DNA from 3 places in the Sinomonas terricola genome. Region 3 is predicted to be linked to each of the others. Evidence: riboswitches for the same ligand, from Rfam matches in the RefSeq annotation. Region 3 holds a riboswitch; each other region holds the start of a gene.
What was found. A riboswitch is a leader RNA that binds a small molecule or an ion and turns the genes downstream of it on or off. The one in region 3 is predicted to bind S-adenosylmethionine.
Positions count from the first base shown of each region.

Region 1: linked by a shared signal. The riboswitch ahead of SPF06_RS16360 (flavin reductase family protein) and the one ahead of SPF06_RS15060 (aminotransferase class V-fold PLP-dependent enzyme) in region 3 are both predicted to bind S-adenosylmethionine.
Region 2: linked by a shared signal. The riboswitch ahead of SPF06_RS04500 (DUF1737 domain-containing protein) and the one ahead of SPF06_RS15060 (aminotransferase class V-fold PLP-dependent enzyme) in region 3 are both predicted to bind S-adenosylmethionine.

Region 1 is NZ_JAYGGQ010000013.1:126,341-135,785, reverse strand. Features, by position in the region: gene SPF06_RS16385 (LLM class flavin-dependent oxidoreductase) at 1-608, opposite strand, end outside; gene SPF06_RS16380 (TauD/TfdA dioxygenase family protein) at 611-1,543, opposite strand; gene SPF06_RS16375 (ABC transporter permease) at 1,586-2,458, opposite strand; gene SPF06_RS16370 (ABC transporter ATP-binding protein) at 2,458-3,252, opposite strand; gene SPF06_RS16365 (ABC transporter substrate-binding protein) at 3,256-4,266, opposite strand; gene SPF06_RS16360 (flavin reductase family protein) at 4,457-4,942, opposite strand; SAM riboswitch class IV at 4,982-5,093, opposite strand; gene SPF06_RS16355 (hypothetical protein) at 5,379-6,116, opposite strand; gene SPF06_RS16350 (AfsR/SARP family transcriptional regulator) at 6,137-6,889, opposite strand; gene SPF06_RS16345 (amino acid ABC transporter permease) at 7,487-8,224, opposite strand; gene SPF06_RS16340 (ABC transporter permease subunit) at 8,224-8,583, opposite strand; gene SPF06_RS16335 (DUF1330 domain-containing protein) at 9,118-9,429, opposite strand.
Region 2 is NZ_JAYGGQ010000001.1:921,112-930,556, forward strand. Features, by position in the region: gene SPF06_RS04480 (peroxiredoxin) at 1-265, shown strand, start outside; gene SPF06_RS04485 (sulfite oxidase) at 267-1,283, shown strand; gene SPF06_RS04490 (hypothetical protein) at 1,537-1,899, shown strand; gene SPF06_RS04495 (DUF3100 domain-containing protein) at 2,120-3,526, shown strand; SAM riboswitch class IV at 3,677-3,815, shown strand; gene SPF06_RS04500 (DUF1737 domain-containing protein) at 3,824-4,162, shown strand; gene SPF06_RS04505 (rhodanese-like domain-containing protein) at 4,159-4,572, shown strand; gene SPF06_RS04510 (O-succinylhomoserine sulfhydrylase) at 4,577-5,779, shown strand; gene SPF06_RS04515 (hypothetical protein) at 5,792-6,292, shown strand; gene SPF06_RS04520 (glutamate--cysteine ligase) at 6,306-7,436, opposite strand; gene SPF06_RS04525 (MerR family transcriptional regulator) at 7,517-7,885, shown strand; gene SPF06_RS04530 (hypothetical protein) at 7,882-8,580, shown strand; gene SPF06_RS04535 (aldo/keto reductase) at 8,635-9,445, shown strand, end outside.
Region 3 is NZ_JAYGGQ010000012.1:27,682-37,126, forward strand. Features, by position in the region: gene SPF06_RS15050 (Nramp family divalent metal transporter) at 1-403, opposite strand, end outside; gene SPF06_RS15055 (class I SAM-dependent methyltransferase) at 535-1,299, opposite strand; gene SPF06_RS15060 (aminotransferase class V-fold PLP-dependent enzyme) at 1,412-2,857, opposite strand; SAM riboswitch class IV at 2,892-3,005, opposite strand; gene hisN (histidinol-phosphatase) at 3,115-3,933, opposite strand; gene rsgA (ribosome small subunit-dependent GTPase A) at 3,994-5,112, opposite strand; gene aroA (3-phosphoshikimate 1-carboxyvinyltransferase) at 5,117-6,487, opposite strand; gene SPF06_RS15080 (DoxX family protein) at 6,484-7,026, opposite strand; gene SPF06_RS15085 (sigma-70 family RNA polymerase sigma factor) at 7,227-7,946, shown strand; gene rsrA (mycothiol system anti-sigma-R factor) at 7,943-8,215, shown strand; gene SPF06_RS22145 (50S ribosomal protein bL37) at 8,314-8,388, opposite strand; gene SPF06_RS15095 (PadR family transcriptional regulator) at 8,498-9,202, opposite strand; gene SPF06_RS15100 (DUF4097 family beta strand repeat-containing protein) at 9,199-9,445, opposite strand, start outside.

The sequences.
Region 1 (9,445 bases), on a different contig from region 3:
GGGATATCGAGCGGGCCGCGGACCGAGAAGTGCGGCCCCGAATGGTCGACGGCGCGTACCCGGCTGTCGTCGCCCCACACCCCGGCCGCCTTGTCGGCGAGCACGGCGTCGTCGTCCCACGAGTCCCACAGCTTGAAGGCGACATCGAGGAACTCGGCCGCGCGCTCGTACCGATAGCGGTGCAGCGGCTGATCGTCGAGGCCGAAGTTCCGCGCGGCGTCGGCCCCCGCCGTCGTTACGACGTTCCATCCGGCGCGTCCCCCGGAGAGGTGGTCGATCGACGCGAAGCGCCGCGCGAGGTTGTACGGCGAGTTGTAGCTCGTCGAGGCCGTCGCGATAAGTCCGATGCGGTGCGTCGCGGCGGCGAGCGCCGCGAGGAGAACCGTGGGCTCGACGGCGCTCGAGGGCCGCCGCGCGACCGATCCCCACAGCACCGGAGAGTCGGCGAAGAACACGGAGTCGAGCTTGCCGCGCTCCGCCGTCTGAGCGAGGCGGGTGAAGTGGGCGAGGCTCGTGCCCGCGTGCGGATCGCTCTCGGGGAGCCGCCACGAGGCCTCGTGGTGGCCCGTGCTCATGAGGAACGCGTTGAGATGCAGCTTCCTCGCCACGGTCAAGCCCCCGCCCCGACGGAGACGACCTCGGAGTACTGCGACGAGTCGCCCTCGATCGCCTGGCTCTTCGTCCCGTCAATCGCCACGGGGACGTCCCCGGCGATGGTCACGCGGTTGAGGCGCCGCGGCTGGTCGTCGTAGTTCGATGGCGCGTAATGCTGCGTGATGCGGTTGTCGAACAGGACGAGCTGGTTCGCCTCCCAGTTCACGCGGACCACGTTCTCAGGCCGCGTGACGTAAGCCTGGAGGAGGCGCAGGACGTCCTTCGACTCCGTGTTCGAGAGGCCCACGATGCGCAACCGCTGCGCGAAGCCGCCGATGAACAGCCCGCGCTCGCCGGTCAGCGGGTGGACGCGGACCACGGGGTGCGCGGTCTGGTACTTGATGCGCGTGAAGATCTTGCGGCGGTCCTCGGCGTTCTGGTGCTCGAGGTTCTTCGGCACGGAGTAGTCGTAGTCGTTCGTGTGGATGGCCCAGAGCGTGTCGGCGAAGTTGCGAAGCTCGGCGGGCAGGTCCTGGTACGCCCCGGCCGAGGACGCGATGAGCGTCTCGCCGCCGTATCGCGGGAGCATGATGCTGCGCAGCGTCGAGGCCTGCGGCGGGTTGAGCACGAACGTCACGTCCGTGTGCCACGTGTTCGCAGAGCCGTCTTCACTGTCCACGGGGAGGACGTTCTCCGCGCCGTCCACCGACGCGACCGTGGGATGGGCTTTCGTGAGCGGGCCGAAGCGCGACGCGAAGCGCACCTGCTCCTCGTCCGTGCGGATGTTAGCCTCGCGGAACACGAGGGCCTTGTGCCGGTTGAGGGCCTCGCGAATCTGGGCGATCACCTCGTCCGAGAGGTCCTGGCTCAGGTCGAGGCCGCGGATTTCGGCGCCGATGCGCGAGCCGAGCTTGGTGAATTCGAGGCGGGTTTCGAGCGACGTTGTCATGGCTGGATTCCTTTGCGTGGGGTTTGGCGAGAGGGAGAAAGGCTAGGAGCGGGTCTCGACCCGCCACCGCGAGAAGTGGCGTTCGAGCGCGACGAGGAGGGAGTTCACGGCGAGCCCGAGGAGCGAGACCGTGAGAATTCCCGCGTACATGTCCGGGATGAGGAAGCTGGACTGCGCGTTCACGATCAGGTACCCGAGCCCGGCCTTCGCCCCGACCATCTCCGCGGCGATGAGCACGAGGATGGACGCGGTTCCGGCCATGCGGATCCCGGTGAAGATCGTGGGGACGGCCGAGGGCAGGATCACCTTGCGGAACAGCGCGAGGCTCGAGAGCCCCAGCGAACGCGCCGCCCGGACGAGCAGCGGGTCAACCGTTCGGACCCCCGCGATCGTGTTGAGCAGCACGGGGAAGAACGCGGCGTACGCGACAATCGTGACCTTCGATTCCTCGCCGATCCCGAGCAGGAGCGTGAACACGGGCAGGAGCGCGAGCGCGGCCGTGTTGCGGAAAACCTCGAGCAGCGGCGTGATGAACGAGTTGAGCGGCCGGTACCACGCGATGAGCAGGCCTCCCGCGACCCCGAGGACGACGGCGACGCCGAACCCCGCGATCGAGCGCGTGAGGCTCGCGGCGAGGTGCCCCCCGAGCGCGCCGTTCGCGAGGAGCTTCCCGGCGGCCGCGAGCACCTCGTGCAGCGGCGGCAGGAAGACCTGGGTGGACGGCGGCGCGAACCACAGCGGGCCGATCTCCCACAGCGCGAGGAAGGCGAGGACCGCCGCGGACTTCCACAGGGAGGAACGGACGACGGCGCCGACTCGCCGGAGCGTGCGGCCCGCCCCCTCGCCTCGGCTGCCCGAGGGAGCTTCCCCGGGGGCCTCGGCGGACCGGAGGGATGGCACGGTGAGTGTGCTCATCAGGCGGGGATCCTTTCTGCGTTGGCGCGGCGGACCTCGTCGTGCAGGAGGTCCCACACCCGGTGGCGATAGTCGACGAAGGCGGGGTGCGAGCGGATGTCGGCCTCGTCGTCGTACGCGGGAAGGTCCACGTCGACGATCGCCTTGAGCCGCCCGGGCCGCGAGCTCAGGACGGCGACGCGCTGGCCGAGGTACACGGCCTCCTCGATGCCGTGGGTGATGAAGACGATCGTCTTGCCCGTGGCCCGCCAGATCTTCAGGAGCTCACCCTGGAGCTGCTCGCGGGTCTGTGCGTCGAGGGCCGCGAAGGGCTCGTCCATGAGGAGGATGTCCGGCTCGAACGCGAGGCTCCGGGCAATCGCGACGCGCTGCTTCATGCCGCCGGAGAGCTCGTGCGGGTAGCGGTCCTCGAACCCCGCGAGGCCCACGAGGCCGAGGTAGTACCTGGCCTTCTCGGCGCGTTCGCGGTGGCTCAGGCCCGGTCCCTCGAGCCCGATCGAGACGTTCTGCGATGCCGTGCGCCACGGGAAGAGCGCGTACTGCTGGAAGACGATGGCGCGGTCGGGGCCGGGGCCCGTGACGGGCTGGCCGTTGACGAGGACTTGCCCGGATGTGGGTTTCGTAAGCCCCGCGAGCAGGTCCAGCAGCGTGGTCTTGCCGGAGCCGCTCGGCCCGACAAGAGTGAGGAATTCGCCCTCACGGACGTCGAGCGTGAGGCTGTCGAGGGCGGGCGAGGTTCCGCCGCGCACCGAGAAATGCTGGCTGACGTCCCGGAGGCTGATTTTCGGGGTCATGTCTCACCCTTTCGCGAGGGAATTGAATTCGTTGGTGTAGTACTTGGGCGGCGTGATGGGGCTGTTCAGGATGCCCGTCTCGCGGAGCCACGAATCCCAGCGGGAGAAATCCGCGTCGGTAACAATTCCCGCATTCGGCACGCCGACGCTCTTCCAGTACTGGAGGTTTGCGGTGCTCTCGCCGCGGTTGCGCTTCTGGATGATCTGCGTGAAGCGCTGGATCACCTGATCGCGCGGAGTCGTGCGCTCCCATTCGATGGCCTTCGCGACGCCGGTCGTGAACGTGCGCACGGTATCCGGATTCTGGGCGAGGAAATCGCTCCGGAACACGTATTGGCCGCCCGCAAAGGCGCCGAACAGCCCGTAGTCGCTGAAGAGCGAGCGCAGGCCGCCCGTCGCGATGGCGTGATCCTGGAGGGGCCCGCTCAGCGAGCCGACGTCGACCTGCCCGCGCCGAACGGCCTCCTCCGTGTCGTTCGGCGGGAGGACCACGAGCTGCACCTGATTGATCTCGTCCTTCGAGAGCCCGTTCTTCTCGAGCCACGTGTCGATGACGGCCTCGGAATGCGCGCCGAGCGTATTGACCGCGATCTTCTTGCCGATGAGATCGCGCGCGCCGTGGATCGAGCTCTCGTTCTTGACGTAGAAGCCCGAGAAGGTCTTCTCATCCTCGCCGTAGTAATTCACCACGGCTTTTACGGGCGCTCCCGCTTCGACGAGCTTGACGACGGCGCCGGCGAACGCGCCGCCGAAATCCGTCTGTCCCGTCGCGGCGGACTGGATATCCTGCGGGCCGCTGATCGTATTCCCGACCCACGTGAGCTTGACGTCGCCGAGGAATCCGAGATCCTGGGCCAATTCGGGCAGGGTGACATTGTTCGCGGAGCCCTGATACCGGAGTTCCGTGACCTGGTGCGCCCCACTCGTGGCGGCGGCCGGGCCCGAGCAGGCCGAGACGGCGAGGGCGACGATTGCGGCGGAGGTCGCGCCGACGATGGACGTGAGTTTCTTCATGGGGGAGTTCCTTGGGGGTTCTGTGGCCGCGCGGAGGCAGCCGTGAAGGCACGCCGAACGAACCGGGTGTGCGCTCGGCATGGTGAAAGGCAGGGACGAGAGGGGAAAACGGGTGTGGCGATCCGCCGCGCCCGGGCGAGAGGCGCCTTCGACCGGGGCGGCGGTTCGGCGGGCTACAGGGTGTGAAGGACTACTTGGCCCAGTAGACGTGGTTCGTGAGGGGACGGAAGCTCCCCGGATCCGAGACGCTCACTGCCTCGCCGATCAGGATCACGTGGTCCCCTGCGTTCACCCGCTGCCAGAGGCGACACTCGATGCGCGGGACGTCGTCGGCCACGATTGGCGAGCCCAGCGCGCCGGGCTCCCAGGCCAATCCCGCAAACTTGTCCGTTCCCCTCGCCGCGAACCGCTGCACGAGATCGCGGTGCGATTCGGACAGGATGTGCACGGCGAAGTTGTCGGTCGAGGTCCACAGGCCGAAGGACGAGGACCGCTTGTCCACGGCCCACGAGACGAGCGCGGGCTCGAGGCTCACGGACGTGAACGAGTTGCTCGCGAGGCCGGCAATCGCGCCCTCGTGCTCCGTGGTGATGACCGCGATGCCTGTGGCCCAATGCCCCATGGCGCGGCGGAGCTCCGCCCCGCTGACGGCGTTCTGCACAGTTGTCACGGTCATCTGCTGTCCCTCGGCATTCCCACCGGACGCCCCTTGCGGGCGCCGTACTTGCCGCGGATGGCCACCGCGGCCGGATCCTCATCTGGGGCACCCCGCTACGGGAGAGGGTTGCCGCCCGGCCAGCCAGAGCTTGTCGCCGGGACTCTTGATCCTTGGCCTCGACTGTATGGGGCGGCGCAGGGGCGGGTCTAGGCACGCCGTAACAGGGAAACGCGGCGTCTCACGCGTGCCAACGTGACTGCGCGTGACGTCGCGTTGCGGGGGCTGGGAGAGAGGCGGCCACGCGTCGAGCGAGAGGTGGCCACGCGTTCATGTCTCGGATGCGTGGCCAGATGTCGCCATACGCGTGGCCAGATGTCGCCATACGCGTGGCCAGATGTCGCCATACGCGTGGCCACTCGCGGTCCGAGGGCGTGGTGCGAACGCGTTGCGGGGTTCAGTCGCCGGTCTCGACGTCGACCCGGGCCGCGACGCTGTCCGCGCGGGTGTCGTTTTTGATGGCGTCCCGAGCCCGCGCGGCCGCGTCCTCGGCGGCGCGTTCGGCGTCGTCGTGATGCGACCCGTCGTTGCGCGCTTCCTGAGCAGCCAGGGTGAGCCCAAGCTCCTGTTCGATCTGCTGGATGATTGCCTTCGCCTGGGCCGAGAGCTCGCGCCGGGTGCCTCCCAGGATCACGAATTGGAGCGCGACCGCCGTGGACTGGCAGTCCGCGCACGCGATGTTGGCGGCGAGGGAGCGATTGTTGGCCTCGATGGGCGCGGCTCGGGGGCCGGTGATGATCTGGACGGACACCGCGGTCGACGAGCAGCCCACGCAGCTCGACCACGCCGTGGCGACGTTGTCCCCGACGGCCGCGGCGGGGCCATCCAGCGTGACGGTCTGGAGCGTGGTCGCCGTTCCGGAGCATCCGTTGCATTCGCTCGTCGCGACGGCGGTCGCGACAGCCTTGCCGCCCGTGGGCCGGAGGCCGGTCTCGGAGCGCGCCGCGTCCGTGACGAGGGGGTTGGCCGAGGTAGGGATCGCCGAGGATGCCACGTCGAGCGACGACGACGCGCGGGACTCATCGGATGGCCCGCGGCCTTCGGCGGAGGCGGACTCCGGAACGGAGGCCGCGAGTGCGACGGCGGCGAATGCGGTGACGAGGAGGGCGAGCGGGTGCTGGGGGCGACGCGCCATGCCGGCACATCCTTCCGGGGCTAGCGATGGACCAAGATTCGGTCCGCGTGCGCCTTTGCGGCGAGCGGCCCGGGAAGGCCGAAGTCGTCGGCCGAGTTCCCCCCGATGGCTGCTTCGAGCCGTCGCGAGGGCGAGAGCCCCATTTCGTCGCGGAGCCTCCGGCGGAAATCCTCGAGCGTCCGGTGGGCGCCTGCCGCGTTGCCCGCGCGGAGCTGGCCCCGGATCACGAGCGCGTGGGCGGATTCCCGGAGCGGCTCGATCGCTGCCGCGTGCATCGCGGCGGCGATCGCGGCGTGCGGATCGTCCTCCGCGAGGCACCGCTGGGCGACCGCCTCGAGGGCGGCGATGCGCAGCTCGCGCAGCCGCTCCTGCTCGAAGATGACCCAGTCCTCGTACCAGCCGGGGAGGAGCTCCGCCGAGTAGAAGCGCTCGGCCTGACGCGCGCTGAGCGGGTGGCCCGCGCGGGCCGCTTCTGCGCTCCGCCGAAGACCGTCAACATCGACGACGACGGTGGGGGCGAGCGAGACGGGCTCGGCGGCGTCGCCGAGGAGGCCGGGAAGCTGGTGGCGGAGCTTGAACACGGTGGCCCGAAGGCTCCCCGAAGCCTGCTGTTCCGTGCTTTCCGGCCAGAGGAGGCCAGCGAGGAACGAGCGGGGCCGCTGGCCCAAGAGTGCGAGTGCCGCAATAAGGCGCTGCTGGCGTGCCCCGACGGGGACGGTAGTCCCGTTGCGGAGGAGTTGCCAGCATCCCAAGAGGCGCAATTCCCATTCCATGGGCGGTAACCCTCCATCGAGAAGCGAGAGCCCGCGGGAGGTCCGTCTGGTTGGCGATTCTCCCCGGTGATGCACGCCTGCTGAACGACTACAAGCATGACGATGCCGAGATAATCCAGTCAATGGATTTTTTCGAATTGACTAGATCTTTGGGCTAAGCTTGAGCGTACTCCCTGTATCATGAACGATTCAGTCACACGTGCCATGGATATGGCCATGCCCAGAATGCACCGCGGACGTTCCTGAGACTACATAGCTCTTGGACACGGCTTATGGAACACGACACACCACAATCGCTGAGTCCGTCGGGGAGTGTCCCGTGGACGGTCGTCCATGGAACAGTTGGCTGATGGTGGGGTGTTGATCTGCTGAAGTCGTCCGCGTAGACGACCGGAAGTCCCTCTGCACGGCCTCGGCTGGCCTCCGCGGAGCGGTCCTCTGAGCGATCCCTCCCCGGGGACAAACCATTGAGATCGTGATGCCAGGACGGCGCGCTGATCACGAGGGACCCTGAACGGGGGCGTTCAGGGTCCCTCGTGGGGAGCGCGCGGGGGCGGTTGACTGATGGGCCGCGGGGATCTCCGGTGTCGGGCCTGGTCAGCCCCGTGCCGGAGTGGTCTCCCTGGGGCGGGGCCGTGTCCGGGTTGCTGACGGCTTGCCCACTCGAGCCCGTCGCTCCACCCTTCCTGCGAGGTGGGTCAGCGGGTAGCAGACGAGGAAGAAGAACAGGAGCACCCCGGCGAAGATCGGCGCTGCGTGGCCATCGCCCTCGGACAGCTGGGAATACTCTACTGCTTGGCGGGATCGTTGAAGGACCTCGATGACGCCGATCAGGGAGGCGAGGGTCGTGGCTTGGATGAGGTCCACTGCGAGGTTCACAACGGGTGGGAGCATTCGGGCAGTTGCCTGGGGGAGGATCACCAACCGCATGACCGACCGCCACGGGAATCCGAGCGCGGAGGCGGCCTCGAACTGGGCGGTCGGAATGGAGCGGACGGCCCCGCGCACCACTTCCATGACGTTCGCGCTGCCCCAGAGCGAAAGGCCTACGATCGCTGCTTCGCCGGATGGGAGTTGCAGTCCCAGCGACGGGGAGACGAAGAACACCATGAAGAGCGTGACCAGGACGGGAAGCCCTCGGAACAGCTGAAGGTAGATCGTCAGGATCCACCGGAACGTGTCGTTCAGACCACCCTTGGGAAGGCACAGAAGGACGCCGAGCACGACCCCGACCAGAACGGACGCTACTAGCGATGCCAGCGCGATGATTGCGGTCTGCAGGGCGCCCGAGGCGACGAGGCCGAGGGTTGGCTGAATCCACGATAGATCGTTCATCACACACCTGCTCCCAGTGCATAGCGTCGGCTGATCATGTGCATCACTGAGCTGAGGGCCAGCACGAGCGCAAGGTAGACAGCGCCCAGGACGACGAACAGCTCGACAGTTCGGAACGTTTCCGCCGACAGGCGCTGCACGACGAAGGTCAGCTCCGCAAGGCCGATGCTCAAGAGCAGGGCGGAGTTCTTCACCACGGAGATCATGGTGTTCGTCAGGCCCGGAAGGGACAGGCGCAGGCCGATCGGGACGCTGACGTTGATGAAGGCGCGGGCGTGCGAGAAGCCCAGGGCCCGCGCCCCCTCCATGTATCTGGGTGATACCGAGCCGAGGCCGGCGCGCTGCGAAATACCTGCCAAGTATCACTGCGATTCACAGCTCACTCGGATGCAGCATCTCGAACGGCGCAGCCGGTAGGAGTAACGGCTTCGTGGTCCGAAGCCATATCCAGAGGACGTCTGGCACCGCCAGCACATCGTTCCGGCCTCTGATGGCGGAGCTAAGCCAGGATTTCAAGATTCTCGTCCTCCAGGTGCACGTAGCGGCGTCTGTCCGGACCGTCAGGAGCCAGCCAAAAGCCGGTGCCGTCCGGCATCACCGTCTCGACTCGTCCTACTCGGGTAACGCCGAGTTCACGGAGCTCGATCACATCTCCTGGGTCCGGGATCCAGGGCCTTCGCCGGGGAACCCGACGTCGAGGAGCCGCCTTGTAGTTCATTCGTCCTCCGGTGTCGATTTTTGGTTCGGGCAGCAGCAGGCATGACTGGGTGGGATCCGCCGGCGAAATCGGAATTGAAGGCGTCCAACATGTGCACGTCCTCGCTGCCCTCACCTCTTTCGCCAACCCTTCGAACCCGCGCTGGGCGCGCCGAGGCCCGCTCTCGGAACTCCTCCTACCAGGAGCCCTTGAGGTTGTCGCCGCCGTCTATGATCACCAGCTCGCATCCGTCGCATGCGGCCTGTCTGATAGCGGCCGCCATGCGGTACTCGGGCGAGTCGAACATGGCCCTGGCCGCATCCATGGAGGGGAAGCGGTGCAGGAAATACCGCTCGAACTTCAGCTCGCCCTCCAGCTCGATGAACGCCTGCCCTCGGGAAAGGGGTTCCAAGCCGTACTGAGGCTGAATGCGCGAGACGATCTCGGCGTATTGCGCGAGCAGAAGGTGGTCGCGAGGGTTGGCTCGTCCGAACCAGTAAGCAGACATGTCACTCCCTAGTCGT
Region 2 (9,445 bases), on a different contig from region 3:
CAATGTCTTCGTCATCGGGCCTGACAAGAAGGTCAAACTGATCCTCGTCTACCCCATGACCACAGGGCGCAATTTCGACGAGGTGCTCCGCGTCGTCGACTCCCTCCAGCTCACCGCGAAGCACCGTGTCGCGACGCCAGTCAATTGGAAACAAGGTGAGGACGTCATCATCGCTGGCTCCGTCAAGAACGACGAGGCCCGCGAGATCTTCGGAGAATGGAAGGAGCCGAAGCCCTACATCCGGATCGTCCCGCAGCCGGCGTGAGATGTTGATCCACCGCGCGGAACCGCTCAACTGCGAGACGCCCGTCGGCGCCTTGGGCGATTCGGTGACAGCCAATGCGCACTTCTACGTGCGCAATCACTTCCAGGTGCCGGCTTCTGATGCCGACACCTGGAAGCTCGAGGTCACGGGTCTCGTGGAGCGCCCGCTGGCCATGAGCTTGACTGATCTGATCCGATTGCCCTCCGAGACCCACGCCGTATTGCTCGAATGCGCTGGGAACGGCCGCCGTTTCCTGTCGCCGGCGACACCCGGGGAGCAGTGGGAGCGCGGGGCGGTGAGCACCGCCGAATGGACAGGTGTCCCGCTCGCCGTCGTCCTTGACCGTGCTGGGGTGCGGCCGGGGGCGACCGACGTCGTGTTCCGGGGTACCGACCACGGCTCGGTCTCCGGCTCGACGGGAGAGGTTTCGTTCGAACGCGGACTGTCCCTCGCCACGGCCCGGGACGGCGAGATCCTGCTCGCCTACGCCATGAACGGCGAAGCGCTCCCGATCCAGCACGGCTTCCCCCTGCGCATGATCGTGCCCGGGTGGTACGGCGTCGCCTCGGTGAAGTGGCTCCACGCCATCGAACTCACGGATCATCCCTTCGTTGGACACTTCCAGACGACGACGTACCAGTACGAGGTCGAGGGAGCCTCGTATGCGGTCACCCTTCAGCGAGTCAAATCGCTCATCATCGAGCCCACCGAAGGGGCCGACCTGCCGCGGGGCGAGACCATCGTTCGCGGCGTCGCGTGGTCTGGGGCGGCCGCGATCGCCCGCGTGGAGGTCAGCGTCAACGGTGCCGAATGGCAGGACGCCCGGCTTGTCGGCGAACGCCGCCCGCACAGTTGGCAACAGTGGGAACTGCGCGCGAGACTTGAGCGGCCTGGCGATGTAACTGTTCGAGCCCGGGCAACGGATCTCGCCGGTCGCACCCAGCCGGAATCGCCCACGTGGAACCGCCAGGGCTACGGGAACAACGCAGTCCACGCCGTGTCGTTCCGGGTTGCCTGATGCCTCGGCTTCGACACACTGGGCGGCTGAGACTGAGTTCCCGCCACGGCTAACCCCGCGCGCGGGGAGAGACGCGTTGCGGTCGAAAAGGGGGCCTCAGGCCGCCTTCTCGACCGCAAGGCGCCCGTGGACAGACTTCAAACACCGTTCATCCGGGCTTCACCGCACCCGGACCCGCGCCTTCACGTCGAGCCGATAGCGTCACGGCGTCAGCGTCGACCTCCCTGAACCGCGACCGTGAGGTACACCAGCCATGGCTCCTGCCGCCCGCCCGCTCAGCCTCGACGAGGCCCTCCCCATGCTCGCGCGCACGCGGGTCGCAGCGAAGACCGCCGGCCTCGAGGCGATGGGAGACGCCGCCGCATCGCTCGAAGCCCGCATCGAGGGGCTCCTGGGTGCGGAGACGCCGTCGTCGTTCGAAGCCTGCGAGCGCACCCTCGACCGGGCCGAGCAGGCCGCTCGCGCCGCCGCCGACCTCATGCGCTCGTCCAGCACCCATCGCGCCTTCGCTGAAACCCATGGGGTCGACCTCGTGCTGGTGAACGAGGCCGTGAGCCGGCACGTGAGCCGTCTCGAGATGCTCGCGCGCACGCTGGGCACCGCGCGCGGGTTCTGACCCCACCTGACGCCCGCGCGGGGCGCGGGGGCGGCGGCCGCTTCGCGTCGCCGAAAGCCGCTTCGGGCCACGGTGGCATGCCATCGGTTCTTTGGTATACCTATGTTCGAGCTGCCGACCTAGAATCTGCACGTGATTTACATCTCAGCGCGAACAGCCTAGAGTTATTTGGTATACAGAAACGAGCGCAACGATGCGCTTCCCAAAGGACAGTGATCACATGGCTCAACAGCCCCAGACGGTTGGCCAGACCCCCGACACCCCCGCCACCGCCCCAGCGCAGGTCCTCGATCAGGCCTCAGAGACATCCACCCGAGGGATCACGCGCGGGCATTGGACGACCGTCATCGTCGTGTCCGCCGTCATCTCGGTCGTCGCGGTGCTCATCGGAACGTACAAGTTCCAGATCGGCCCCGCCGCCCTCGTGCTGCTCCCCATCATCTGGGCGGTCATCATCGGGGGCATCGTCGGCACACAGCGCGTGCGGCGGCTGTCCGCGTCGAGCCGCGCCGTCGCGACGCTTCTCCTCGAGATCGGCATCATCGTCTTCCTCGCCCGGCTCGGCCTCGGGATCGGGCCGTCGCTCGCGAAGATCACCGAGATCGGGCCGGCCGTCGTGCTCCAGGAGGCCGGGCACATCTTCGGCACCGTCATCCTGGCACTGCCCATCGCCGTCGCCCTCGGCCTCGGGCGCGTGGCCATCGGGGCAACGTGGTCGATCGACCGCGAGTCCTTCCTCGCCTACGCCCTCCAGCGCTTCGGCGTCCGCTCGGGCGAATACCGCGGCGTCTTCTCGGTGTGGCTCCTCGGGAGCCTGTTCGGCGCCGTCTTCATCTCGCTGCTCGCCGGCACGATCGGCAACCTCGGCATCCTGGACCCGCGCGCCCTCGCCCTCGGCCTGGGCCTCGGCTCGGCCTCGATGATGCTCGGCGGCGTGGGCGCGCTGTCGATCCTCTACCCCCAGCACGCGGGCGAGATCGCCGCGCTCGCCGCCCTCTCCAATCTCGTGACCAACATCGTGGGCTTCTACGCGGGCGTGTTCCTCTCCCTGCCGCTGGGCCGCGCCCTCTACCGCTTCTGGAGCCGCGTCTTCGGCCGGAACGACGAGGGCAAGTCCCTCCGGAAGCTCGCCGTGGAGACCGAGGCGGCCTCGGAGGGCGAGGCGCCGGTCGCGGTGGAGAACGATCCGACCGTCAGGACGAGTCCGCGGACGCTCGTCTTCGCCTACGCGATCATGGGCGTCATCGCCCTCGTGACGAACGCCGTGGGCACGAAGTCCTTCCACCCCGAGGACATCCTCGGCGTCGTCGTGCTGCTCGCGCTCACCGGGGTCTCCTTCGCCCTGGCCAGGCTGCTGCCGTCCGTCCCGTCGAGCGTGTGGGTCCTCTCCCTCGCAACGATCGTCTCAGCTCCCTTCATGCCGACGGCCGGATTTATCGCCGGCATCACCCAGCACCTCGACTCGACCCTCGTGGGCCTCCCGTCGCTCACGCTCATCGGCCTCACGCTGGGCCGCGACGTCGCGGCCCTCAAGTCGCTCAGCTGGAAGATCATCATCGTGGCCCTCGTGACCTACAGTGCGTCTTTCATCGCGGCCGCGGTGCTCGGGCAGCTCGTGCTCCACTGACGCCCGGCGGAAGGCGGGGGGACGACGGCGGAGCCTCCCGCCGTCGTCCCCTCGCCTCTTGGCGGTACTGAGCGGGCGGCGGGCCGATATTGCCAATCGTTACCGCCCTCCCATGGCTGGCCCCAGCGGTGCATGCTACGTTCAACGAAGAGTAACGAGCGCCAGCGCGCGACGGCGGAGCCACCCTCCCCGTCGCACTGCCCTGACATGCTGGCCGGCAACCCTCCGTCCGGCGGGGTGCCTCAGGTGACGACTCGGCCATTCGACGTTCGATACGCAAGCCAGAAGGAGCCCGCCATGTCCGACACTGCCCTTGACACGGGAGAGCCGGCCGCCACGCCGCTCAACGATCCCGCCGCCCCGGCGACCCCCTCCGAAGAGCGCCTCGCCTACCGGCTCCTGACCGGCCCCGACACGCGCGAATTCTGCGCCCGGATCTCCCAGGCCCTCGCCGACGGCTACGTGCTGCACGGAAGCCCCGCCGCGACGTTCAACGGCACCGACGTGATCGTGGCCCAAGCCGTGATCCTCCCCCACGCCGTGGCGCGCGCGGACGCGGCCGTCGCCTCGGCGGTGGATGACCTGGCCGAAGGCATTGGCAGCGACGGCGAATACGACGGGGAGGGGCACGCGTGAGCTACGCGGGAGACATCACGCCCGACGAGGCGTGGAAGAAGCTCAAGTCCGGCTCCGCCGTCCTCGTGGACGTGCGCACCGAGGAGGAATGGGCGCACATCGGCATCCCGGACACGCGGCAGACCGACAACGACCCGCTCTTCATCCCGTGGGTCTTCGCGGGTGGAATTCCGAACCCGGACTTCATCATGGAGCTCGAACTCCAGGGCCCCGAGGACAGGGGCACCGAGCTCCTGTTCCTGTGCCGTTCGGGCCAGCGCTCCGCGGCCGCCGCGGCCGCCGCGACGAACCTCGGATTCACGGCATACAACGTGACCGAGGGCTTCGAAGGCGTCCCGGGCCCCGATGGGCAGCGCAACGTCAACGGCTGGAAGAACCGGGGTCTCCCCACGAACGTAGGACAAGAGTAAGTCAGTGACCTTCAACATCAACGCCGCCAGCTGGAGCGAAGACACCAAGGCTGTGCGCGGCGGGCTCGACCGCACCAACTTCCAGGAGACCTCCGAGGCGCTGTTCCTCAACTCCGGCTTCGTCTACGAGTCGGCGGAGGCCGCCGAGCGTGCCTTCACGGGCGAGGACGAGCGCTTCGTCTACTCCCGGTACGGAAATCCGACCGTGGCCACGTTCCAGGAGCGGCTTCGGCTGCTCGAGGGCACCGAGGCGTGCTTCGCGACAGCGTCCGGCATGTCCGCGGTCTTCACGGCACTCGGGGCGCTGCTCGCCGCGGGCGACCGCGTCGTGGCCGCCCGGAGCCTCTTCGGCTCGTGTTTCGTGATCCTCAACGAAATCCTCCCGCGCTGGGGCGTCGAGACGGTCTTCGTCGACGGACCTGACCTCGAGCAATGGCGCGAGGCGCTCTCGGTCCCGACGACCGCGGTGTTCTTCGAATCGCCGTCGAACCCCATGCAGGAGCTCGTCGACATCCAGGCCGTCGCGGACCTCGCGCACGCAGCGGGCGCCACCGTCGTCGTCGACAATGTCTTCGCGACCCCGCTCCTGCAGCGGAGCCTCGACTTCGGCGCGGACGTCGTCGTGTACTCGGGCACGAAGCACATCGACGGCCAGGGCCGCGTGCTCGGGGGCGCGATCCTCGGGCCAAAGGACTACATCGACGGCCCGGTCAAGCAGCTCATGCGGCACACGGGCCCGTCGCTCAGCTCGTTCAACGCGTGGGTCCTCACGAAGGGACTCGAGACGATGGGGCTGCGCGTGCGGCACTCGTCGGCGAGCGCCCTCGCGATCGCCGAGTGGCTCGAGGCGCAGCCCGAGGTCAGCTGGGTCAAGTACCCGTTCCTCGCGTCCCACCCGCAGTACGAGCTCGCGCGCAAGCAGATGAGCGCCGGCGGGACCGTGCTCACGTTCGAGCTCAACGCGCCCGACGGCGGGGGCAAGGACGCCGCGTTCCGCCTCCTCAACGGCCTGCGGATCATCGACATCTCGAACAACCTGGGCGACTCGAAGTCCCTCATCACACATCCGGCGACGACGACGCACCGCGCCATGGGTGCCGAGGGGCGGGCCGCGATCGGGCTGGGCGACGGCGTCGTGCGGCTGAGCGTGGGCCTCGAGGAGGTCGGGGACCTCATCGGGGACCTCGAGCAGGCGCTGCGCGGGTAACGGATCCAACCCGTGGCCACATCCCGCCCAACCCGTGGCCACCTGACGCGATTCGAGCTGAAGCTCAAGACGCCGCTGCCTCCCCCTGAGGCGTGGGCCCGGATCCTCGATCTCCGGGCCCACGACCGTCTCATCCCGTTCACGCACATCACGCACGGCATGGCGCCGGCCGAGGAGCTGCAGCCCGGCCATCGGTTTGTGGCTTGCACGACGCTGGGGCGCGTGGGCTTCAACGACATCATGACGGTCGAGGAGATCTCGCCCCCGGCTCCGGGGTCTCCTGGCCACGTGTTCATCGTCAAGTCGGGGAAGCTCATTCGCGGATTCGTGGACCTCACGGTTGAGTATGGTCGTACCGTCGGGCACGGCCGCGAGGGTACTTCGGACGGCGCGACCGTCCGCTGGGTCCAAGAGTTCGGCCTCGGGAGGTTCCCTGCCGCCGTCGGCCTCGTGGCCTCGTGGATCGCCCCGGTCGCGTACCGGGCGATGCTGCATCGCCTCCTGCGGGGCTGAGGCACGACCCACCCTACACGCGCGGCACGACGCTCAAGGTGGCTCGCGCGCCGTCGTCCCAGCCGCCGGCAGGCGAAGCGGTACGCGAGATCGCCATGGCCACGACCGCCGCGAGCCCTCCTCGGCCGGCCGCTTCGCGCTGCGCGCGTTCACCGGGGCCCCGCGCGAGGAGCTCGGCGACGGCGAGCTCGGTCCGCGCGTACTCGCCCCCGTCTCGCAGCACCGGGGCGATATACGCCATGAGAGCCTCGACGGCGGCGCCCGCGGGCACGGGAACGCCATCGACCGGGTGCACGAGGTCGGCGTCGAGGCCCGAGCGGCTCGCCCTCCACGCCGCGAGGCGCAAGACGGCGACCGGCGTGCCCAAGGGGGCGACGCCGTCGGCCGCTTCCCGCGCGGTCGTCTCGACCAGGGCGCGGATCAGGACGGCGAGAAGCGCCGAATCGCCCGCGACGAGCGGGACGTCGGGCACGCGCACCTCGACCGTGGGGTGGTTCCTGGAGAGCCGGGCGTCGAAATAGGCCATCGCCTCGTCGAAGATCGAGCCCGTCGCGATCATCGCCGCGATCCGCTCGCGGTAGGCCGCGACGCTCCCGTACAGCTCTTGCGGGCCGGAGGACGGCCAGCGGTTCCACGCCTGCGTGCGGTAGCTCGCGTACCCCGTCGCGACGCCGAACCAGAACGGCGAGTTCGCGCTCAGGGCCGCGAAAAGCGGGAGCCACTCGCGGATCCTGTCGAGCACGGCCACCCCCTCGTCCGGCGAGGCGACGCCCACGTGCACGTGCAGGCCGCACGTGAGCTGCTCGCGCGCGGTGAGGCGGAATTCGTGGTCCATGTGCGCGAAGCGCTCGTCGGGGGTGAGGGTCGTGGCGCTGCTCAGGGGGGACGTCGCAAGCGCGACGACGCGACCCCCGCACCGTCGAGCGGCGCGGTCGGCGAGCTGGCGGCCCGCGAAGAGGGATTCAAGCAGCTCGTCGTGGTCGCGGCACGGCGGCGTCTGGACCTCGATCTGCTCGAGCTTGAACTCGCGCACCATGTCCGGCGGCCTGCCCGTGACCGCGAGCATGCGGTCAGCGAGGGCTGCCGGCTGGCCCGTCGCCGGGTCCACGATGAGCAGCTCTTCCTCCACGCCGAAGGTGCGCATGCGGCCATTGTGTCAGCAGCGATGGCGCGCCTGAATGGGGCGATTGCCGAAGTGTTCCCGAGGGGCCAGAGTAGTGAAGCATGGGCCTGACCATTGCCGAAGTCGCCGAGCGCACCGGGCTGAGCGCGCACACCCTCCGCTACTACGAGCGCGATGGGCTCATGCTCCACGACGTGGACCGCAGCCCATCGGGGCGGCGCGAGTACTCGGATCAGGACGTCACGGGGATCCTCATGGTCGCGCGCCTCAGGGCGACCGGGATGCCCGTGCGGGAGGTGCGCCGGTACGCCGAGCTTGTGCGCGCGGGCAACGGCAACGAGCGCGAGCGCCTGGCGCTCCTCGAGGCGCACCGCGAGCGGGTCCTCGCACAGCTCGCCGAGGTCACCGAGAACCTGAACGCAGTCGAGACGAAGATCGAGCTGTACCGCTCGCTTCTCGGGGACGGGTGAACGCGCGCCCCGCTCGGGCGAAGCGGAACGGCTCCGGGGCCGTCGCCAACGAGCGGCTCACGGCGCTGACCGGGGCTGTCCTGCTCGTCCTGTTCGCCGCGGAAATCGTCACGGTCGCCCTCCTGCGCGAGCTCATGCTGTGGCACTTCGTGGTCGGCGTGCTCCTCGCGGGTCCCGTGGCGGTCAAGACCGCGAGCACGGGCTGGCGGTTCGTCCGCTACTACGCGCGCGACGCGGCGTACCGTCGCAAGGGCCCGCCGCGGCTCCTCATGCGGGTGCTGTCCCCGGTCCTCATGGCGTCGACGTTCGCCGTCATCGGGAGCGGGATCGCGCTCGCCGTCACTGGCCCCGCGCCGGACATCCTCCTGCGGATCCACGTTGTGAGCTTTCTCGTGTGGCTCGTCCTCGTGATCGCGCACGTCGTCGTGTATGGGGCGCGCGCGGTGAGGGCGGTCGGCGAAGACTGGCTGAGTCGGGAGGCTGCACCCCCGTCCGACCGCGCGGGCCGCGGGGCGCGCCTCGCGGTCACCGCCGGGGGCCTCGCGTGCGGGATCGTCCCGGCCGCCCTCATCGCGCCCGCCGCGGGGGCGTGGGACGGGTGGTTTGGCCAGCCCGTGACCGGATTCGGCATCCTCGCCGTGATCGCCGTCGCCGCCGCGGGACTCGCGGTCGCGGTGCGCCGCAGGCGTCGCTAGTCCGCGAGCGCAGGGGCTTGACTTAGAGCGCACTCTAAGGGGTTGGCTGGAGCCATGACCAGAACCCTTGGCATCGCCTCTCCGCTCACCGTCTCCTCCATGGGCCTCGGCTGCATGGGCATGTCCGAGTTCTACGGCGCGCCGGACGAGGCCTCAGGCCTCGACACCATCCGCCGCGCCCTCGACCTCGGCATCACCCTCCTCGACACCGCGGACATGTACGGCCCGTTCACGAACGAGCGGCTCGTGGGCCGCGCGATCGCGGGCCGCCGCGACGAGGTGCAGCTCGCCACGAAGTTCGGCAACAAGCGCGGCCCGAGCGGCGAGCGCCTCGGCATCGACGGGAGCCCCGAGTATGTGCGCGCCGCGTGCGACGCGTCGCTCCAGCGGCTCGGCGTGGACCACATCGACCTGTACTACCAGCACCGCGTCGACCCGAGCGTCCCGATCGAGGAGACCGTGGGCGCGATGGCCGAGCTCGTCGCGGCGGGCAAGGTGCGGCACCTCGGGCTCTCGGAGGCCTCGGCGTCGACGATCCGCCGCGCGCACGCCGTCCACCCGATCACCGCTCTCCAGACGGAGTACTCGCTCTTCACGCGCGACCTCGAGGACGAGATCCTCCCCACCATCCGCGAGCTCGGGATCGGACTCGTGCCCTACTCCCCCTTGGGCCGCGGGATCCTCACGGGGCGGCTCACCGCGGAGTCGATGGCGCACGACGGCGACGCGCGGGCTTCGCGCTACTTCCCGCGGTTCCAGGGGGAGGCGCTTGAGGCCAACCTCCGGCTGGTCGCCCAGGTTGAGGCGATCGCGGCGCGCAAGGGCGTCACGCCGGGCCAGATCGCGCTCGCATGGGTGCTCGCGC
Region 3 (9,445 bases):
CGCCGAGGGGGAGCGGCACCTTGAAGAGGAGCTGGAGGGCGATCGCGCCGCCCACCACCTCGGCGAGATCCGTCGCCAGAGCGACGACCTCGGCCTGCGCCCAATAGAGGCGCCGCGTCACGGGCCGGAGCTTCTCGCCGAGGAGCTCGGGCAGCGTCCTGCCCGTGACGATGCCGAGCTTCGCGGATTGGTACTGGATGAGCATGGCCATCGCGTTCGCAAGCACGAGCACCCACACGAGAAGGTAGCCATAGCGCGACCCTGCCGTGAGGTTCGCCGCGACATTTCCGGGGTCGACGTAGGCAATCGACGCGACGAACGCGGGGCCGAGGAGCCCGATCGCGAAGGGCCATCGGAGGCGACGCGCCGGCCGCTCTCCGGTGTCCCGTATAGTCCTGCTCACGCCGCCCAGCCTTTGCGATGTCTCGGAAGAGTCGCGGCAGTTTCTGCCTGCCTCATCATTGAGTTTCGGTACACCTAAACATTAGGTGCGACTGTCAGCGGGCGCAAGGCGGCGCGGAACTGACGCGGGCCCTAGTGCGTCGCGGCGACCGCGCGCCACGCCTGCGTGATGTACGGCAGCAGGAGCTGCCCGCCGTCCCGGTGGCCGAGATGCTCGTGGAGGTACCACGCGAGGTTCGCTTCGACGCGCGCCCGCTGCTTCTCCGAAGCCCGCAGATAGTAGCTGCGCGACTTCGTGAGCTCGATGATCCCCTCGGGCGTGATCGGGTCCTCCCACCTGAACACTGCCGACTCCCACCCCGTGAGCTCGGGTCCAGTGGGCGGGTGGTAGTCAGGCTTGTGGACATCGCCGGCATGCATGATGCGGGAAAGGCGATGCACCCACGGGACCGAGGTGTCGAGCTGGTTCCAGACGAGTGCCGCTCGGCCGCCCGGCGCGAGGAGCCGAGCCGCCTCGCGGCTCGCGGCGCCGGGATCGAACCAATGCCAGGCCTGCGCCGCCACGACGAGGTCCGCGGAGCCACTCGGTAGAGTCGTCGCCTCTGCGGGGGCTATGACGACGGCGACACCCGGGTGGAGGCGGGTGAGCTCGGCGAGCATGCTCGGGCTCGGGTCGACGGCCGTGACCGCGAGGCCTCGCGCGACGAGCTGGCCCGTGAGCTTTCCCGTCCCGGCCCCGAGGTCGACGGCGGTGCTCGCCCCAGGCGGCAGGATCCAGTCCACCGCCGCGTCCGGATACCCCGGCCGCACCTGCTCGTAATGGGCTCCGCCGTCGAGGAACGCCTCGGCGAGCTCTCGCCGTCGTCGGTCGTCGAATTTCGGTCCGCCCCGCGCCATGCTGTTGCTTTCCTCTCCAGCATGCCCCTGCACGCTCAGTTCCCGGGTTCCCCCGATTCGCAGGGTCGAATCTACCGGGAAAAGAAGGCGCTGGCCGCACGAGGCGGATCGGTCAGTCCTCGGCGACGCAGGGCGCGGCACCAGCGGTGCCGGGCGTGTTGGGTGCCCACACGGGGAACGGGCGGCCGTCTTGGGCGGGAACCCACCGGCCGGCGTCGATGCGGTAGTCGAGGCGCAGGCCGCGTTCGACGAGTTCCCGGACACCAGCCACGAGGCGTTCGACGTCGTCGAGCCGCGAGCCGAGGCCGAAGCTCGCCCGCAGCGAGCCCGACGGGAGGCCGAGGCGGCGGAGGGCCGGATGGGCGCAGAAGCGGCCGTCGCGGAGCCCCACGCCGTGCTCGGCGGAGAGGTAGGCCGCGGTGAGGCCCGCGTCGTGCCCCGCGATCGAGAAGTTGACGATGCCGACGGCGCCGCGCGACGCCGTGCTTGCTCCGAGGTCCGAGTCCTCGAAGAGCCGGTGCACCGTCACACCCTCGATCGTGCTCAGCCCGTCGACGAGCGCCGACCGGAGCTGTTGCTCGTGGCGGTGCCACGCGGACTCGTCGAGCGAGGAGATCACCTGCGCGGCCTTCGCAAGCGTCGCAGCGCCGAGCACGTTCGGCGAGCCGGCCTCGTGGCGCGCGGGGCCATCGGCCCACGCGACCGAGTCGAGCCGCACTTCGCGCACGGCCCCGCCTCCCGCGAGATGCGGGCGGCCCTCGTCGAGCCAATCGCGGCGGCCCACGAGGATGCCCGCCCCGAACGGCGCGTAGAGCTTGTGCCCGGAGAAGGCGAGATAGTCGATCCCGGCCCCCGCGACGTCGATGCGGCGGTGCGGCGCGAGCTGGGCCGCGTCGACGGCGATGCGCGCACCGTGTTCGTGGGCCAGCGCGGCAAGTTCGGTGATCGGCAGGATTTCGCCCGTGATGTTGGACGCGCCGGTCACGGCGACGAGGCTGATCTCGCCCGCCTTGAGCCAGGCCCGCACGCGCTCGAGCGTCTCCGCGAGCGTGCGCGCGGCAACCACGCTGCGGTGCGGACGCGCCTGCCACGGGAGAAGGTTCGCGTGGTGCTCGATGTCGAGGTACAGCACCTCGCCCGAACCGGGAACCGAGCTGGCCAGGAGGTTCAGCGAATCCGTGGTGTTGCGCGTGAAGATGACCTCGTCGTCGGGGCGGGCCCCGACGAATTCGCGCACGATCCCCCGCGCGTTCTCGTAGAGCGACGTGCTCACCTGAGATGCGTACCCCGCGCCGCGGTGGACGCTTGCGTAGTAGGGGAGCACCTCGTTGAGGTACGCCGCGACCTCGGTGAGCGCCGGAGCCGACGCGGCGTAGTCGAGGTTGGCGTAGCGGACCTCGCCCCCGCCCGCGAGCGGCGTGATGAGCTCGGCGCCGATGACGTCCGCGAAGGGGCGCACGGAGTCGGGGTAATTCGCAGGGGAAAGAAGGGGAGAGGAACCAAAGGCCGAGGCCTGGTTGGACGGGGAAGAAGACTGGACGACGACGGGCGTGCTCATGACTGCACCTCGGGGTCGGGGCCCCGCCTCGCGGGGGCCGCGCTTGCCGTATCCGCTCCGGACCGGCCTGGTCGTCACCCGGGGCACCCCGCCGCGTGAGGAGGGTTGCCGGCCAGCAAGCCGGGGCTTCGCGCTGGCACTCGTGACCTGAACACGAGATTACGGGAGGGCGCGCACGGCCTCCAGCCGGCGCGCCCGTGTTACATCCCGTGAAGTGCGCCCCTTGCGCGGGTCTGGAGTTCGTGCGTGGCGTTCCCCTATGGGACGAGAAGGTCGTCGAGCTCGGGGTTGAGCCGGTGCAGCGCAGCCGAGTGGAGGATGCCGTTCGTCGCGAGGGCATTGCCTCCCCAGGGACCGTCCTCGCCTTCGAGGGACGTGAAGCGGCCCCCCGCCTCCGTGACGATCGGCACGAGCGCCGCCATGTCGTACAGCTGCAGTTCGGGCTCGGTCGCGATGTCGACGGCGCCCTCGGCCACGAGGCAATAAGACCAGAAGTCGCCGTACGCGCGCGTGCGCCACACGTCTTCCGTGAGGCTCAGGAAGTCGCCGAAGTTCCCGCGCTCGCGCCAGCCCGAGAGGCTCGAGTAGGAGAGGGAGGCATCCTCGATCCGCGAGACGTCGGAGACCTTGAGCTTGGTTGCGGAAGCGAGTGAGCGGCCCGTGTACGCCCCGGCACCCTTCGCCGCCCACCACCGGCGGCCGAGGGCGGGCGCGCTCACGACGCCCACCACGACCTCGTCCCCGTCGACGAGCGCGATGAGCGTTGCCCACACGGGCACGCCACGGACGAAGTTCTTGGTCCCGTCGATCGGGTCGATGATCCAACGGCGCGAGCCGTGGCCCGTGGTGCCGAATTCCTCGCCCACGACGGCGTCGCGGGGGCGCGACCGTGAAAGCTGCCCCCGGATGGCTTCCTCGGCGGCACGGTCCGCGTCGGTGACGGGCGTCAGATCGGGCTTCGTCTCGACCCGGAGGTCGAGGGCCTTGAAGCGGTCCATGGTCTGCGCGTCGACGGAGTCCGCGAGCACGTGGGCCAGGCGGAGGTCGTCAGTGTACGACTCGGCAGCGAGGGTCATGGGCTCAACGCTATCGTCTAGTTGGACGTTGGACGGTGTCCGGCGCGGATCGGGGCGGAATCAGAGCGTTCCGAGTTCCTTGGCGTCGGCGATCTCCTCGCGCGGCCCCGCCCCGAGGAGCCGTCGCAGGGATGCGAGGCGTGCGGGCCCGTGCGGGCCCGCGTGGCCCTCGGCAACCCAGGCGTCGAGCCCGCAGTCCACGGCGGTCGCGTCGTGCCGGCAGCCGCGCGCGCAGTCTTCGGTGCCGGGCTCGAGGTCGGGGAACGCGTGGAGGATCCGGTCGGGGTCCACATGGGCGAGGCCGAACGAGCGGATCCCCGGCGTGTCGATGATCCAGCTCCCGGGGGGCGCGCCGTCGAGCCGCAGGGCGAGGGCCGACGACGACGTGTGGCGGCCGCGGCCGGTCACCGCGTTGACGCCCCCCGTCGCGCGGTCGGCACCCGTGAGCGCGTTGACCATGGTCGACTTGCCGACCCCCGAGTGCCCGAGCAGAACGGTCACCTTGCCGTCGAGTTCCTCGCGCAGGCGGGCGACGGCGTCGTCGTCGAGCCGCACGCTCTGCCCGTCCGGTGCCGAGGCGCCCTCGGGCGCTTCACCCGCGTCGTCGTCGGCCTCCGCGGTGCGGCTCACGACGACGGCGAGCGGCAGGAGCTCGTAGGTGGCCAAGAGCGGGGCCGGATCCCTCAGGTCCGCCTTCGTGACGAGCAGCAGGGGCTCGATGCCCGCGTCGTAGGCCGCGACGAGGGCGCGGTCGATGAAGCCCGTGCGCGGCTCGGGGTTGGCCGCCGCGACGACGATCACGAGCTGGTCCGCGTTGGCGACGACGACCCGCTCGATGGGATCGTCGTCGTCCGCGCTGCGCCGCAGGACCGTCTGACGCTCCTCGACGCGCACGAGGCGCGCCAGGGTGTCCGCCCGCCCGCTCACATCCCCGACGAGGCCGACGAAGTCGCCCGGGACGACGGGGGTTCGGCGCAGCTCGCGCGCGCGGGCCGCGACGACGATGCGCTCCTCGGGCGTGTCCTCGGCGACGACGGCGGTGTAGCGGCCGCGGTCGACCGTGATGACGCGGCCGGTCACGGCGTCCTCGTGGCTCGGGCGGTCCTTAGTGCGCGGCCGGCTGCCCTTCTTGTTCGGGCGGATCCGGACGTCGCTCTCGTCCCATTCGCGGGCGGCCATGGGCCTACCGGGCTCCGTCCGCTCGCGCGCCGGTCTGGGCGGACGCCGCGGCCTCGCCGAAGCCCAGCATGCGCGCCCACATGTGCGGGAACTCGGGCATGGTCTTGGACGTCGTGGCGATGTCCTCGACCTCGACGCCTTCGACCGCGAGCCCCCAGATCGCGCCGGCGGTCGCCATGCGGTGGTCTGCGTAGCTCAGGACGACGGCGCCGTGCAGGCGGGCGGGCCGGATCACGAGGCCGTCTGCGGTCTCCTCGGCGTCCCCGCCGAGCCGCGTGATCTCCGTGACGAGGGCAGCGAGCCGGTCCGTCTCGTGGCCGCGCAGGTGGGCGATGCCCGTGAGGCGCGACGGCGAATCGGCGAGGGCGCACAGCGCTGCGACCGTGGGGGCGAGCTCGCTCGTGTCCGCGATCTCCGCCCCCGTGATGCGCTCGCCGCCCGTGACGGTGAGGGTTCCGCCGTCGAGCGCCACGCGTGCGCCGAGCTTCGGCAGGATTTCGCGCCATGCGTCGCCCACTTGGGTCGTGTGCTCGGGCCAATTCGGAATCCGCACCGTGCCGCGCGTCGCGAGCGCCGCGGCGAGGAAGGGGCCCGCATTCGAGAGGTCTTGCTCGATGCGGACGTCGAATGCGCGGATCGGTCCCGGCTTGACGAACCAATGGTTCGGCACGGTGTCGTCGACCTCGACGCCGAGCTCGCGGAGCACCGCGATCGTCATCGCGATGTGGTCGAGGCTAGGGACGGGCTTGCCGATGTGCTCGAGGTGCAGGCCTTCCTCGAACCGGGCACCCGCGAGGAGGAGCGCCGAGACGAACTGGCTCGAGCCGCTTGCGTCGACGATGATGTGGCCCCCGGGCACCGCGCCGGTTCCGTACACGGTGAAGGGGAGCGACGCGGGGCGCGCGCCATCGGGGGCGGACAGGGCGACGCCGAGCGATTCGAGGGCATCGATGACCGGGCCCATGGGGCGCACCCGGGCGTGCGGATCGCCGTCGAACGCGATCTCCCCGCGGCACAGCGCCGCAATCGGCGGCACGAACCGCATGACCGTGCCCGCGAGGCCGCAGTCGATGGCCACGGCACCGAGGCCGCCCGCCTCGCGCGAGCTTGAGGGGATGGGCGTGACCTCGAGATCCGGCCCGAAGTCGCCGTCGCCCTGCACCTCGGTGACGGTCGCGCCGAGCGCGCGGAGGGCTGCAATCATGAGCGCCGAATCACGCGAGTGGAGCGGGGCCCGCAGGCGGCTCGGGCCGTCCGCGAGGGCTGCGAGGATGAGGTAGCGGTTGGTGAGGGACTTCGATCCGGGGACCGTGACGGTGGCGTCGACGGGGCCGTGGGCAAACGGTGCTGGCCACGGCGCGGCGGAAGGGGTCACGCGTGACCGCCCGAGATCGCGCGCCCGGCCTTCTTGACGGCCTTTGTCGCGGACTTCGCCGCATCGGCATTGGCTGCCATCGTCGTCTTGGCTGTCCTCGACGCGTCCGCGGCGAGCTGCTGCGCGCGCCACGCGAGGCCCGGGCGCCCCGCGGTGTCGACGGATGCGAGCAGGACCCCGCCGACGAGCGAGAGGTTCTTGAGGAGCCTCGCGCGGCGCTCGGCCCGCAGCCCCTTCGAGCCGATGTCCGCCGTACGCCACTCGACGAACGTGTTGAGCGCCGTCGTGAGCGCAAGCACCGACGCCGAGAAGCGCGGCACCTTCCCGAACGCGAAGAGGAGGCCCGCCCCGAGCTGCGTGGCACCGACGGCGCGGGCAAGCGTCTTCTCCTCGACCCGGACCGGCAGGGCGTCGGCCGCGCGCCGCAGGACGGGGGAGAGCTGCTCGGCGGTATCGTCGGCGTTCTTGAACTTGTCGAAGCCCGCGACGATGAACGACGACGCGAGGAGTGGCCTCGCCAGGAACCGGACTGCCGTCATGCTTCGCTCCTCTTCCGTTTCAGTGATTGGTCGGTGACGTGGTGGCCACAGGGGCCCCAGCAGGTCCAGTCTTCCACTTCCTGGGAATATTTTCCCTTCCGCAGCGGTTCGCACCTTCGTCGACCCCCGCACCATCAGGAGGAGAGCCCGTGCTGGTCCTCGACCGTCCGCGCCCCGCCCCGCCAGTAGACTGGAGCGCGATGAGCACCGTCGATTCCATCGAGCCTGACGAGTTCGGCGCGGACAGCGCACCGGTCGTGGAGCTCGGCGCCGAGAGCGCCGAGCAGCGCCGCGACCGGTTCGAGCGGGACGCCATGCAGTATGTCGATCAGCTGTATTCGGCTGCGATGCGCATGGCCCGCAACCAAGCCGACGCGGAGGACCTGGTCCAGGAGGCGTACGCGAAGGCCTTCGCGGCGTTCCACCAGTACAAGCCGGGCACGAACCTCAAGGCCTGGCTGTACCGGATCCTCACGAACACGTACATCAATCTGTACCGCAAGCGGCAGCGCGAGCCGCAGCAGGCCAACACCGACTCGGTCGAGGACTGGCAGCTCGCACGCGCCGAGTCGCATTCGTCGACAGGGCTGCGTTCGGCTGAGGCCGAGGCCCTCGACCACCTCCCGGACTCGGACGTCAAGGATGCGCTGCAGTCGATCCCCGAGGAGTTCCGGCTCGCGGTGTACTTCGCCGACGTCGAGGGCTTCGCCTACAAGGAGATCTCGGAGATCATGGGCACGCCGATCGGCACCGTCATGTCGCGGCTCCACCGCGGCCGCAAGCTGCTGCGGGACCGGCTCGCGGACTACGCGGCGGAGCGCGGCTTCGCAGGTGCCGCCGCACCGGGCACTGCCGGTGCCACCTCGGGTGCGGGAGCGACCGCACGAACAGGCTCGAGCAAGCAGGAGAAGGAACGATGAGCAACTGTCAGGGACTCGGCGATTGCGATGAATCGCGGCTCGAGCGCCTCTATGAGTACCTTGACGGTGCGCTGACCGCGGCAGACGTCGCCGAGATCCGGGCGCATCTCGAGTCATGCGCCGAGTGCCGCGAGGAGCACAACCTCGAGTGCATGATCCGCAGCGCGATGAAGCGAAGCTGCAGCGAGCAGGCGCCCGCGACCCTCAAGATGAGCATTCTCGAGAAGATCCACGCCGTCCGTGGGGCGGCAGAGGCCGCGGAGGTCTGAGCCGCCCGCGCATGAGCTGATGCGAAAGGGCCCGGAGCCATTGGCTCCGGGCCCTTCCCGCACCACGGGGACGCCGCGCGGGCGCCTCATGAGGCGCCTCAGGCGTTGGGGCGCCGTCCGTGGTTCGCGCCGCTCTTCTTGCGGTCACGGCGCTTGCGTGCACGCTTGCTCATAGGGGCCTCCTTCGACTCGGTAACGTTGATGGCCCAGAAGGCCGCCTACCATCCTCCCATACGCCGCGCCGTGCGCCTAAACGCCCCCGGCGTCTTCGCGAGAGCGGGTTCAGCCGCGAAGCGAGTTCTTGACCGCGATCCGGGCCTGGTCGAGGACGGTCCGCAGCGTTTCAAGAGTCACCTCCGTGACGGGGTGGCGGGCGGCGTGGGTGCGCAGCTCGACGCGGACGTCGTCGCGGAACGCCTGGACGAGCATTTCGGCTTCCTTGAGGCGCCCCTGGCTTTCGCGGCTGAACCGCTCCGGCGAGGGTTCGCGCGTCTCCTCGCCCGGCTCGGGTCCCTGCCAGGACGACGACGGCGAGCCGGCCCCGTGAGGGTGCTTCGCCGTCGTACGCGCCTCGACGCGGACGCTGCGTGCCGCCTGACGCGCCGATTCCGCCGTCGCCGCTAGGTCCGCGCGCAGTCCGCGCATGCTTGCGCGCAGCTCGTCTCGCAGCGAATCGGCGAGGCGGCGCACCGACGCCGAGATGTCCTGCTCGACGTCGGCGAGCTCGTCGCGCCGCGCGTCGAGCTCGTGCAGGCCTGCTTCGGTGATGCGGTAGATGCTGCGCCGCCCGGCCGACTCTGCCTCGACCAGGCCCTCCTCTTGGAGCTTCGCGAGGCGGGGGTAGATGGTCCCGGGGCTTGGAGCGTAGGTGCCGCCGAAGCGGTCACTCAGGGCCTTGATGAGCTCGTAGCCGTGGCGCGGGCCGTCCTCGAGCAGGGCGAGGAGATACAGCCGAAGCGCTCCGTGCGCGAAGACCGGGGGAGTCACTCCGGGGCCTGCTCTCCCTCGGGTGAGCTGTCCGCCCTGCCCGGCGCGGCGCCGTCCGCCGCATGCACCACCGAGACGTTGCCCGAGACGGTGTTGGTGCGCAGGACCATGAGCTTGAGGTCGGGGCCGAGGATCGTCTCGAGGCGGCCCTTGATGGACGAGAAGCGGGATTCGTCGACGACGATGCGGCCTGACACCGTCGTGGCCGAGAGGTCCACGCCGATGTCGCGGGGGAGCCGGATC